Regions from separate parts of the Siminovitchia sp. FSL W7-1587 genome, predicted to be linked through region 2. Evidence: riboswitches for the same ligand, from Rfam matches in the RefSeq annotation. Region 2 holds a riboswitch; the other holds the start of a gene.

The links. A riboswitch is a leader RNA that binds a small molecule or an ion and turns the genes downstream of it on or off. The one in region 2 is predicted to bind S-adenosylmethionine.
Region 1: another riboswitch for S-adenosylmethionine. It lies ahead of metK (methionine adenosyltransferase); the one in region 2 lies ahead of NST31_RS14655 (O-acetylhomoserine aminocarboxypropyltransferase/cysteine synthase family protein).

The regions. Positions count from the first base shown of each region.
Region 1 is NZ_CP150169.1:3,497,067-3,503,171, forward strand. It holds gene glyA (serine hydroxymethyltransferase) at 1-128, shown strand, start outside; gene NST31_RS16535 (serine dehydratase beta chain) at 144-638, shown strand; gene sdaAA (L-serine ammonia-lyase, iron-sulfur-dependent, subunit alpha) at 644-1,540, shown strand; gene NST31_RS16545 (iron-sulfur cluster biosynthesis family protein) at 1,564-1,869, shown strand; gene pckA (phosphoenolpyruvate carboxykinase (ATP)) at 2,136-3,725, opposite strand; SAM riboswitch class I at 3,990-4,118, shown strand; gene metK (methionine adenosyltransferase) at 4,272-5,471, shown strand; gene NST31_RS16560 (nitronate monooxygenase) at 5,729-6,105, shown strand, end outside.
Region 2 is NZ_CP150169.1:3,133,869-3,139,973, forward strand. It holds gene cls (cardiolipin synthase) at 290-1,732, shown strand; gene NST31_RS14645 (hypothetical protein) at 1,763-2,380, shown strand; gene NST31_RS14650 (redoxin domain-containing protein) at 2,373-2,966, shown strand; SAM riboswitch class I at 3,069-3,180, shown strand; gene NST31_RS14655 (O-acetylhomoserine aminocarboxypropyltransferase/cysteine synthase family protein) at 3,330-4,634, shown strand; gene NST31_RS14660 (DUF3891 family protein) at 4,676-5,449, opposite strand; gene NST31_RS14665 (IS110 family transposase) at 5,880-6,105, shown strand, end outside.

The sequences.
Region 1 (6,105 bases), 360 kb from region 2:
TCATTGGTCGCGCTATAGCGGATATTTTAAAGAGCAAGGGAGATCCGGCTGTTACGAAGCGCGTGCAAGAAACGATACAGCAACTTTGTCGCGAATATCCCCTTTATCAAGAGCTATTGGTTAGATAAAGTGGGGTGGCGAAAGTGATTTATAACAGTTGTTTTGATATTATCGGTCCAATTATGGTGGGGCCTTCCAGCTCTCATACGGCTGGTGTCGTGTCCATCGGAAAGTTTGCTTATGATCTTCTTGGGGGTGTTCCCGACTATGCCCATATCACTTTCTATGATTCGTTCGCGGAAACATATCGGGGGCATGGGACAGATAAGGCCATTTTAGGCGGCCTGCTTGGCATGGATACGGATGACCCGGGTATTCGCTATGCCTTCGATCTTGCGCAAGATGAAAAAATGAACGTTACGTTTCAAATGGAGAACCAATGTTCTTACTTTGACCACCCTAATACGCTAATGGTTGAAGTCAGAAGGAAAGGCAAGCGGCTGGAAATTGGAGGTGCATCCCTGGGAGGGGGGCTTTCAAAAATTTTTTACATGAATGAGCATCGGCTGGATCTGTTGTTGAATACCGAGATTGATATGGAGTGGATCAAAGAAACATATCTATCAGAAAGCAGGTGAAAAGAATGGAATTCTCTTCGATGGAAGAGCTGCTCCAACAGTGTCATGAAAAAAATTGGGGAATTGGCGAGCTTATGCTGGAATGGGAAGCAAGCAAGACCGGCCGAAGCCAGAAAGACATTTTCGAGAAAATGAAAGAGCGGCTTTTGAGGATGAAAGAAGCGGTTGAAACAGGCATTGAAGACAAGTCAACGGCTCCAAGCGGTATTTCGGGCGGTGACGCTTACTTGCTGCAACAATATAAAGAGAAAGGCAATTACCTGACAGGAAGCATAACGGTCGATGCCATGAAGTATGCGTTCGCGACTTCCGAAACAAATGCAAGGATGGGAGTCATTGTGGCCACGCCCACCGCCGGTTCTGCCGGAATCCTTCCAGGATGTATTTTTGCCCTCAGGGACAATACCGACATTCCATTTGATGAACTGGTGATGGGCTTGTTTACTGCCAGTGCCATCGGATATGTGATCGCCAACCGGGCTTTCATTTCGGGGGCGGCAGGCGGATGCCAGGCCGAGGTGGGATCCGCAACAGCCATGGCAGCGGCCGCCATCGTTGAAATGAATGGAGGTTCGCCTAAACAGTCGGTGCAGGCAGCGGCCATGGGGCTTAAATCACTGCTTGGACTCGTGTGTGATCCGGTTGCCGGGCTTGTCGAAGTGCCTTGTATTAAAAGGAATGTCATCGGCACTTCAATTGCTTTTACAGCGGCGGAAATGGCTCTTGCCGGCATTCAGAGCAGAATTCCGTGTGATGAGGTCATTGGAGCGATGTATGATATCGGGAAAAGCATGCCGCGGACTTTAAAGGAAACAGCGCTCGGCGGATTGGCCGCTACCCCGACGGGAGAAGAGTTAAAGCAAAAAATAATGGGGAAACCGTGTTTAAGAAATGTGAATTAATATCAGTGAAGAGGGATGAAGTCATGGTAATCAACATAACGGATACAGCTTTAAAGGAGTTAAGGGAACTTGTGTTGGAGGAAGGAATTTATCCCCGGATAGACGCTGATATTTCGGGGGGCTGCGGTATGGCTGTCAAATGTAGAGTTGTTTTTGATGAACCGCGTCGAAATGATTCAATTGTAGAGTATGAACATATTCAGATTCGGCTGGACCGGTTTACAAAACGGATTTTACAGGAAGAAACAAATATTGATTTCACTGAAGAACTTGGCTTTTTTATCAACGAGAGCTTTGTTGCCAGTGATTGTATGATCGAAATCGTATAGGTTCAAAAATGAGAGAAGGGAACAGTATCCAGCTCCTTTCTCTCTTTTTTATGGCTATTGAGGCGTTTTTTCAAATCCGGATGCAATGAAAGGATGGGCTGGTCTCCACATTATGCATCCTTGGGCCCTGACGGAGCTCCCCAAAACAGCTTTATTCACATAAACTACTTCTGCGAGTTAACGTCAACTGTGAGAAAACAGGAAGCGCCATTTTAAAAGCAAAAAAGTTTGCAGAGGCATATTTTCCTCCGCAAACTTTTCAATCATTATTTAGCTATTGGTCCACCCAGTTGTTTGATGAGTTTATCAACATGTGAAAACTTGGAGAAGTTTTGATCGAACTTGCCAGCCAATTCTTTGGCTTTCGCATAGTAGGCTTTTTCATCAGACCAGGTTTTGTTTGGTTGAAGTACTTCATCAGGCACTCCAGGAACGTGGAGTGGAATAGAGAGACCAAATACTTTATCTTGAACGGTTTCAACGTTTTCTAATTCTCCATTTAGCGCTGCTTGAACCATGGCGCGTGTGTAGCTTAAATTCATTCTGCTGCCGACTCCATATTCTCCTCCGGTCCAGCCTGTATTAACGAGGAAAACCTGGACTCCGTGCTCATCAATTTTCTTTCCGAGCATTTCAGCATATCGTGCAGCCGGGAGCGGTAGGAATGGCGCTCCGAAGCATGTCGAGAATGTCGCTTCAGGTGATGTAACGCCTCTTTCTGTTCCAGCGAGCTTGGACGTGTACCCGCTCAAGAAATGGTACATGGCCTGCTCCTTTGTTAACTTGCTGATTGGAGGCAGTACGCCAAAAGCATCGGCAGTTAAAAATACGATAACAGAAGGATGGCCGGCGATGCTTGGTTCAACGATGTTGTCGATTGCCTGGATTGGATAGGCCGCTCTTGTGTTTTCCGTCAGCGTTGTGTCATCATACAGCGGTTCGCGTGAATCCGGATCAACAATGACATTCTCTAAAACAGAACCAAATGTAATGGCATTATAAATTTGCGGCTCTTTTTCTACTGATAAGCCTGCCGTTTTTGCATAACAGCCGCCTTCAACGTTAAAGACTCCGTTTGGAGACCAGCCGTGCTCGTCATCACCGATTAACCGGCGGTTTGGATCGGCAGACAATGTCGTTTTGCCTGTTCCGGACAATCCGAAGAACAATGCTACATCGCCCTCAATTCCAACGTTGGCCGAGCAATGCATCGATAAGATGTCCGCTTCCGGGAGAACATAGTTCATGACAGAGAAGATGGATTTCTTCATCTCTCCCGCATACTCTGTTCCACCGATTAAAACAATTTTTCGTTCGAATGACACGATAATAAACGTTTCTGATTTTGTGCCGTCAACTTCAGGGTTCGCTTTGAAGCCTGGAGCTGAAACAACAGTAAATTCAGTTTGATGTTTTGCAAGTTCTTCCGCGGAAGGGCGTATAAACAGCTGATGGGCAAAAAGATTATGCCAGGCATATTCATTCACGACTTGGATCGGTAAACGGTACTTTTCATCAGCTCCGGCAAATCCTTTAAAAACAAAAATTTCATCTCTTGATTGTAAATATTTGATCACCTTCGTGTAGAGCTTTTCAAATACATCTGAAGAAATGGGCTGGTTAACGGAACCCCATTCAATTTTGTCTTTTACAGATGGTTCCTCTACAATAAACTTATCCTTAGGGGAACGGCCTGTATATTTTCCTGTTTCGGCGCGCACTGCACCTGATGCAGTAAGAATTCCTTCATTGCGGTTTAATACTTTTTCGACCAGCCGAGGAACTGATAATTGTAAATGAACGTTTTGCCCATTTATTAATTGAGTTAATTCGCTTTTGATGCCTATTGAACTCATTCCTTACCCTTCCTTTGTTTTGATTTTTAAGTTTTAGGTACTTGAGAATTAGTATAACACATTTAAATGAATAGTCTATACTATTTTTGAAGATTTCATGAACATGGGCTGGCATTTCATTATATACCCTATTTCTTTAAAAAAAGCCAGAAAAGACTCTTTTTCATGAAAATATCGCCCGATTTTCCAAGATCTTTATATAATTAAGGGTTCCCTGTTGACATCGTTTTATCATTTAGGTTATGATTTTATAATGAATGGATACTCTTATCCTGAGATGGTGGAGGAAACAGGTCCTTTGAAGCCCGGCAACCTGCTATGAGCAAGCGAGTATGCTTGACGAATAGAAAGGTGCTTACCTGTAGCAAGGTCGAAAGCCTTGGACGATAAGAGTGAAAGGCTCGAACACGATGACAAAACCTTTCCTCAATGATTTACTGTGGGGAAAGGTTTTTTTGCTTTATTTGGCAAGTTCGCATGAAAATGCTTCATATGAAGCATTTTCTATTGGATCCATTATTTTTATTGTTAAAAGGAGGAGCTTTGATGTCCAAAAATCGGCGGTTATTTACATCTGAGTCCGTTACTGAGGGACATCCGGATAAAATTTGTGATCAAATATCTGATGCCATATTGGATGCCATCCTTGCCGAGGATGCAAATGCCCGTGTGGCTTGTGAAACATCCGTTACGACCGGGCTTGTTTTAGTTGCCGGGGAAATTACAACATCTACTTATGTTGATATTCCAAAGATCGTTCGCGACACTTTGAAAGGCATTGGGTATACACGTGCAAAATACGGCTTTGATGCCGAGACATGTGCGGTCATTACTTCGATTGATGAGCAATCGCCTGATATTGCTGCGGGGGTAGATGTCGCCCTTGAAGCAAGAGAAGGAGAAATGAGCAATGAAGAAATCGAAGCGATCGGAGCAGGAGACCAAGGGCTTATGTTCGGCTATGCATGCAATGAGACGAAAGAGCTGATGCCGCTTCCCATATCGCTAGCTCACAAACTTTCAAGGCGGCTGGCTGAAATCCGCAAGAACGAAGTGGTTCCGTACTTGCGCCCCGACGGAAAAACGCAAGTAACGATTGAGTATAACGAAGACGGAAAGCCTGTTCGTGTGGACACGATTGTCATTTCGGCCCAGCACCATCCAGAAATTACCTTGGAACAAATTCAACAGGATATAATAGAACATGTCATTAAGCCAGTCGTGCCTCCCGAATTAATGGATGATAAAACCAAATATTTTATCAATCCCACGGGACGCTTTGTTATTGGGGGACCTCAGGGAGATGCGGGGTTAACAGGAAGAAAGATCATCGTCGATACGTATGGAGGCTATGCCCGCCATGGAGGCGGCGCCTTTTCCGGAAAGGATCCTACGAAGGTAGACCGCTCTGCGGCCTATGCCGCAAGATATGTGGCGAAAAATATCGTGGCAGCGGGTGTTGCGGATAAATGTGAAGTGCAGCTCGCGTATGCGATTGGTGTCGCCCAGCCTGTTTCCATTTCAGTAGACACGTTTGGCACCGGAAAAGTGGATGAAGAAACACTTGTAAAAGCGATTCGGAAAACCTTTGACCTTCGCCCGGCAGGGATTATTAAGATGCTCGACTTGCGACGTCCTATTTACAAGCAAACGGCTGCTTACGGCCATTTTGGCCGGGCGGATATCGACTTGCCTTGGGAGAGGACCGATAAGGCTGATGCCCTTGTCAGCTTAACTTCTGTGTAATTTGATGCAGCGGAGCCGCATAAGTGCGGCTTCGCATTTTTTTACCTGAAAGAGCCAAAAAATTGTGTCATTGACATCAGTTATTGATGTGGGAGAATAGTTAATTAAGTAAGAAATATTTGGCATTGGGGGAATGATGATGAAAAAAAGACATACCTTTGTTGAATTGAGGGAATTTTTCGCCGATGGAACATGTGCTTGTGAGTATCCGAATTTGGGAACGAAAGAGCGAAAAAGAAGTAAGAAGGTGATAAAAAATGCTTAAACTTCCTGTCATCGTAGCGCCGATGTTTTTAGTATCAACGCCCAAAATGGTTATTGAAGCGGGGAAGTCGGGCGTCATCGGTTCCTTCCCGCTTTTAAATGCTCGTCCTGCTGAAGTATGCGCGCAGTGGCTTGAAGAAGTGAATAAAGGCTTGGCGGGAAAGGCTTGGGCTGTAAATTTGATTTGTCACAGAAAAGCAAATAAACGATATGATGAAGATATTGAGCTAATCCGGACATATCAACCGCCGATTGTGATTACATCTCTGGGAAATCCCGGTGAAGTGCTGGACATTGTACATGGATATGGCGGACTTGTTTATTCGGATGTTGCTCATATCAGCCATGCGAAAAAAGCGGCACATATAGG
Region 2 (6,105 bases):
ATACCCGCGTATAAAGCAAAATACCCGCGTATAAAGCAAAATACCCGCGTATAAAGCAAAATACCCGCGTATAAAGCAAAATACCCGCGTATAAAGCAAAATACCCGCGTATAAAGCAAAATACCCGCGTATAAAGCAAAATTCTCCATTTGAAAGTGGTTCTCGACCAATGTGAAACGCATCGAGGCCGTCAATTATATGTGGAGAAGGAAATAATGTGGTAAAATAAATTCAGTTTGTTCGATGTATCTAAATGAAAGATGCGAGGGGCGAAACTATGACGTGGGCAATGGTTACTACAGGCATCATTAGTATTTTTCTTATCTTAAATATTGTGCTCGCAGGCTTTGTTGTTTTTCTCGAAAGAAGGGATGCGGGGGCAACGTGGGCATGGCTTTTGGTATTGTTTTTTATACCGGTTGTCGGCTTTGTCCTGTATTTGATTTTTGGGCAGAATTTAAGCCGAAAAAAAATATTTGATTGGAAAGATCAGAATAAAATCGGGATTATGGAAATAACGGAGAATCAAATTCAGTTGCTTCGTTCAGGGAATTTTCCATTTCATGGCAATAAAGCGGCTCAGTATAAAGACTTGATCTATATGCTGCTCGTCAACGACAGTGCAGTGCTGACACAAGATAATCATGTCGATATTTTTACGGATGGCAATGAAAAGTTTGAGGCGTTAATGGATGATATAAGATCTGCCAAGGACCATGTTCATCTCGTATACTATATTATGCGCAGCGATGATCTGGGGAATAAGCTTTTATCCTTGTTGGTGTCGAAAGCAAAAGAAGGTGTGGAGGTACGTGTTCTTTATGACGCCATGGGTTCAAGGCGACTACCGAGGAAGTTTTTTCGTCCGCTGATTGAAGCCGGCGGAAAAGTGAGTGCTTTTTTCCCTGCGATTATCCCTCATCTTAACTTGCAGGTGAATTATCGTAATCATAGGAAGTTGGCAATCATTGATGGAAAGGTTGGCTATATAGGCGGCTTTAACATCGGAGATGAATATTTGGGGTTAAATCAAAAGTTTGGCTACTGGCGGGACACTCATTTGCGGATTTTTGGGAAGGCTGTGTTTGCCATGCAAACACGTTTTATTCTGGATTGGAACCAAGCGTCTTCCAGTAAAATCAGTTATGAAGACAGACTGTTCCCCGAGATAAATTCTATTGGGGATACGGATGTCCAAATTGTTTCAAGCGGTCCGGATTCCGAATGGGAGCAGATTAAGTATGGATATATCAAAATGATCAACTCTGCCAAAGATTATATTTATATACAAACTCCCTATTTTATCCCGGATGCGAGTGTATTGGACGCATTAAAAATTGCTGTATTGTCTGGTGTAGATGTAAGATTGATGATTCCGAATAAGCCTGACCATCCATTTGTGTACTGGGCGACGTATTCCAATGTTGGAGAAATGTTAAAAACGGGCGCAAAAGTATATATTTATGAAAATGGCTTTATTCATGCAAAAACATTAATCGCGGATGGTAAAATTGCCACAGTGGGAACGGCCAATATCGATGTACGCAGTTTTCGTCTCAATTTTGAAGTGAACGCTTTTTTATATGATGACGCAGTTGTTGAAAAACTCGTTGATATTTTTAAAAAGGATGTCGAACTGTCACGGGAGCTCACCTACAAAGAATATTTAGAAAGGCCGCTTTTTATACGATTCAAAGAGTCGATTTCCCGTTTATTGTCACCAGTTCTTTAATATTTCTGAAAGAAAAATGGGGTAATTGTTTTGAAGTGGTATACGATCGGCCCTCTCTCTTTTCCTGCTTCTTGGGCAGCCATTGGCGCAGCGTTTTTGCTTACATTTCTTTACTTTGTCATTCAAAGAAAAAAAGCAGTGGCAGACGATATGGGCAATGCATTTTTTATATTTTTTCTTATATGGAAGCTAAGCGTCATCCTTTTTCAATTTTCAACTGTGATCAAGAATCCGCTGATGATCCTATATTTTAATGGTGGCTGGAAAGGCTATGCATTAGGCATGGCCGGGGCATTTATTTATCTGTGTGTAAAAGTGCTGCGAAACAGGCTAAACAGTAGCCTGCTCGTGGAGGCATGGTTGTTTTCGGCCCTTGTGTATGAACTTGCGTTCTATCTGTTGAATGCGCGGCATATACTAATGGGGTCTATCCATATATTGGGAGCGATCCTGTTTTTCTTATGGACAAGGAAAAAAGCGGGACAAACCATTTGGCAGTTGCAACTCCTCATCTTATTTACATGTTTCCAAGCCTTCATCTATTCTTTTAAGGGAGACATGCTATCTGCTCCGATGGCAACGTACGTGGCGGTTTGTGGCGCTTTAGCCGCAACCATCCTTACAGAAAGGAAGAGAGCCGATGAGTAAGAGAATATTTGGACTGGCACTGATTGGCTTATTGCTGGGGATTGTGGTTGTGAATATCATCAAGGATATACGTGAGAACAACGAAATCAAGTCGGCTCAAGAGCAATTCAACTCTCAAGCAGCAGAAAAGACTTTTGCGAAAGAAGGTTTAAAAGAAGGGGAAGTACCTCCAGATTTTGAGCTGTCGTCATTGAATGGGGAAAAAAAGAGACTTTCAGATTACAAGGGAAAGAAAGTCATTTTAAATTTTTGGGCTACTTGGTGTCCCCCTTGCAAAGCTGAAATGCCTCACATGCAACAATATTATGAAACGAAGGCGAACAGCCAAAACGTGGAAATTATCGCGGTCAACTTGACATATGCTGAGCGAGTATCCAATAAACGTTCAAAAGTGGAAGAATTCAAAAGCGAATACAAACTAACATTTCCGATCCTTTTGGATGAAGAGGGAGATGTCGGGAACACATATCAGACGATCACCATTCCAACGACCTATATGATTGATACAAATGGGATTATCCGCAAAAAAATCATTGGCCCAATGGATCAAGAAATGATGGAACGACTTGTTTCAGAAATGAATTAATGTTTTATTTTTGAAAAATGTTTGACAGGCGATAGAGCGGTAGTATATACTTACATGCAAGAGTTAAAACAACCACATAAAAACTAAATGATATCAGCATTACTCTTATCAAGAGCGGCGGAGGGAATAGGCCCTGCGATGCCCGGCAACCTTCAGTTTTTTCTGAAAAGGTGCTAATTCCTACAGGTCATGACTATGGCTTGGAAGATAAGGGGAGGAAAAGATAAATCAGCCCTCTTCTTATTCGGAAGGGGGCTTTTTGATTTACGAAATCTCCCCCTTTTCTCAAGATTGAGACGTTTAATCGCCATAAATCTTATTATTCCGATGGCTTTAAAATCATTTTAAGGAGGGTGTCAAAAAATGACACAAGGAAAAAATTATCAGCCGGAAACAGTATTGCTTCATGGGGGACAGGAGCCAGATGAAACAGGATCTCGTGCAGTTCCCGTGTACAGAACAACTTCTTATGTTTTTAAAAACACGGAACATGCCCAAAAATTGTTTGCTTTGGAAGAGCCGGGCAACATTTATACAAGAATCATGAACCCGACCGTGGATGTATTTGAAAAAAGAGTAGCGGAACTAGAGGGAGGCACAGCTGCTGTTGCTCTTTCTTCTGGAGCGGCGGCTATCGCGTTTTCCATCTTGAATATTGCCGGAGCCGGAGATGAAATAGTAGCGGCGACCGATCTATATGGCGGAACATATAACCTGTTTTCAACCACTCTTCCGAAATATGGCATCCATGTAAAATTTGTCGATCCAAAAGATCCAGAAAACTTCCGTAAAGCGCTCACGCCAAAAACGAAAGCCATTTTTGCGGAGGTGATCGGAAATCCGAGCCTTCACATACTTGATATAGAAGCAGTTGCCAAAGTGGCCCATAACCATCGAATTCCATTGATCGTGGACAGCACGTTTGCCACACCATACTTACTAAGGCCGATCGAGTGGGGAGCGGATATCGTTGTTCATTCAGCCACAAAATGGATCGGTGGACACGGAACAGCGATCGGAGGAGTTGTCGTCGATGCCGGCAAGTTCGATTGGAATAACGAAAAATTCCCGGATTTTATCAAGCCGGACAGAAGTTATCACGGCATCCGCTACGGAATTGATTTGCCGGAAGCCGCATTTGCCGTTAAACTTCGCGTGCAATTGCTTCGTGACTTTGGACCTTGCCTAAGCCCGGACAATGCCTTTATTTTCCTGCAAGGACTTGAAACATTGCACGTTCGTGTTCAAAGACATGTTGAAAATGCCAAAGAAGTCGCTGAATTTTTACAAAACCATGATGCAGTTGAATGGGTTTCCTATCCGGGTCTTGAAAGTCACCCATCTTACGAGCTCGCTCAAAAATACTTGCCAAAAGGCCCTGGCGCCGTCGTCAATTTTGGCATTAAAGGCGGAAGGAAAGCAGGGAGAAATGCGATTGATAATGTTAAGCTTTGGTCTCATGTGGCAAATGTCGGAGATGCAAAATCACTGATCATTCATCCCGCGTCAACCACTCACCAGCAGTTAAGCGCCGAAGAATTGAAAAATACAGGCGTAACGGAAGAATTAATCCGCCTTGCCATTGGATTGGAAGCTGTAGAAGACATTACAGCCGACTTGGGGCAAGCGATTGAAAAAGCAGTTGAAGCTGTAAAGCAATCCAATTAAAATGCTGCATAAGGCTGTGAACGTCACGAGCGTTTACAGCCTTATTTTTCTGTAGGCACTAGCCGAATACCGACCGTTTCATATGGAGTAGCCAAATAGCTTTCGATGAGTCCTTGCTTGGAAATCTTTTCTTTGGAAACTGTTTTTTGTTTCAAGCTGATGGTAATCGGCTGTTTCAAAGGGAATTCATCCAAGCCGATTGTATGGCTATCCAGCCAGCGTGCATGCAGTACTCCCTTAGAAAAAACATTAAGTGTATGCGGCAGGGGAATGCCTTTGCGGAAAAATGGAAATTCTTTTTCTTTGTTTACACCGGGTTCATTGAGACAAATATACAAAGATAAATTGTCACAAAGCTGGAGAAGTCCATAGTGGAAATCGAACAACGACTGCTTAAAGTCGGTAATGGATGTCATCAGCCTATGCTGCCTGGCCTTTTCGGATGTAACAAATTGTTTCGCTTCGGGGGTTTCATCATGCTGTTGAAAACGCACATAATGTTCACTGCATAAGAGTGCTGCGTATGGATCGCGGCTTTCTACTTCATTTATCCCGCTGCTATATATAAGTGTTTTGGCAGGTGGGGGAAAATCCATAAACGTGTACGGAGCCCGTTTTTTTTCGTTCCAAAAAGGCTGTTGGTCAATCATTTTCCAACCGCAATCATGATTGGCGACAGCGTGCAGAACCGACTTTTTCCATTTCACACCTCTGAAGTATTCTGGCTGCCAATAGGAAAAAATTTCACCTGATATGCGGGCATGATGGTCTTGTTCGATCATGACAAATTCACCCAAACGGTCCCTGACGATCATGAGGCGCCTCCTTCATATGATCATTCTTTATATGGTAACATTTTTTCGCCCCGTAAACAGGTATGTCGTAAACGGCATGAAGGATGCATGGATATTACCCCACTGTGAGAAGAAGCGGCTGTTTCGATAATACGTTCGCCAAGTTTGAACTTTCCTATTACTGCCACTGGTAAAACATACTAAGATTAGTGGGTAAGATCATCGACGGATGATTTTACCCACTATTTCTTTTTTAAGATATAGTGAGAAGTGAGAGAAAGCCCGACCGTAGCCTCGAGGATTGCGAATCCGAATAAAAAACCGGGCTTCTTCACTTTCATTTTTGAATCAGGTTTAAGTATGTTGGGGCCTTGAGCTCGTGTATAGGAAATTGGAATCGAAATGAATAAGTGAAGAACTTTCATCACTAAGAGAGAAAAGAGGTAGTTAAATGGGAACAGTAATGGCTTTAGATGTATCAATGGGGAAAAGCTACAAGGTTGTTTACGACGATCAACAGTGTCTTTCTGAAGGTGAAGTAATACATAGTCAAGCTGGTTTTCAGGAACTCTTGGATGAAATATATACACTTCCTGAAGATTTGATGCTTGTCTTTGAATCTACTGGAATTTACTCTAAGACGCTAGAAACATTCTGTCAAAAAAATCAATTACGTT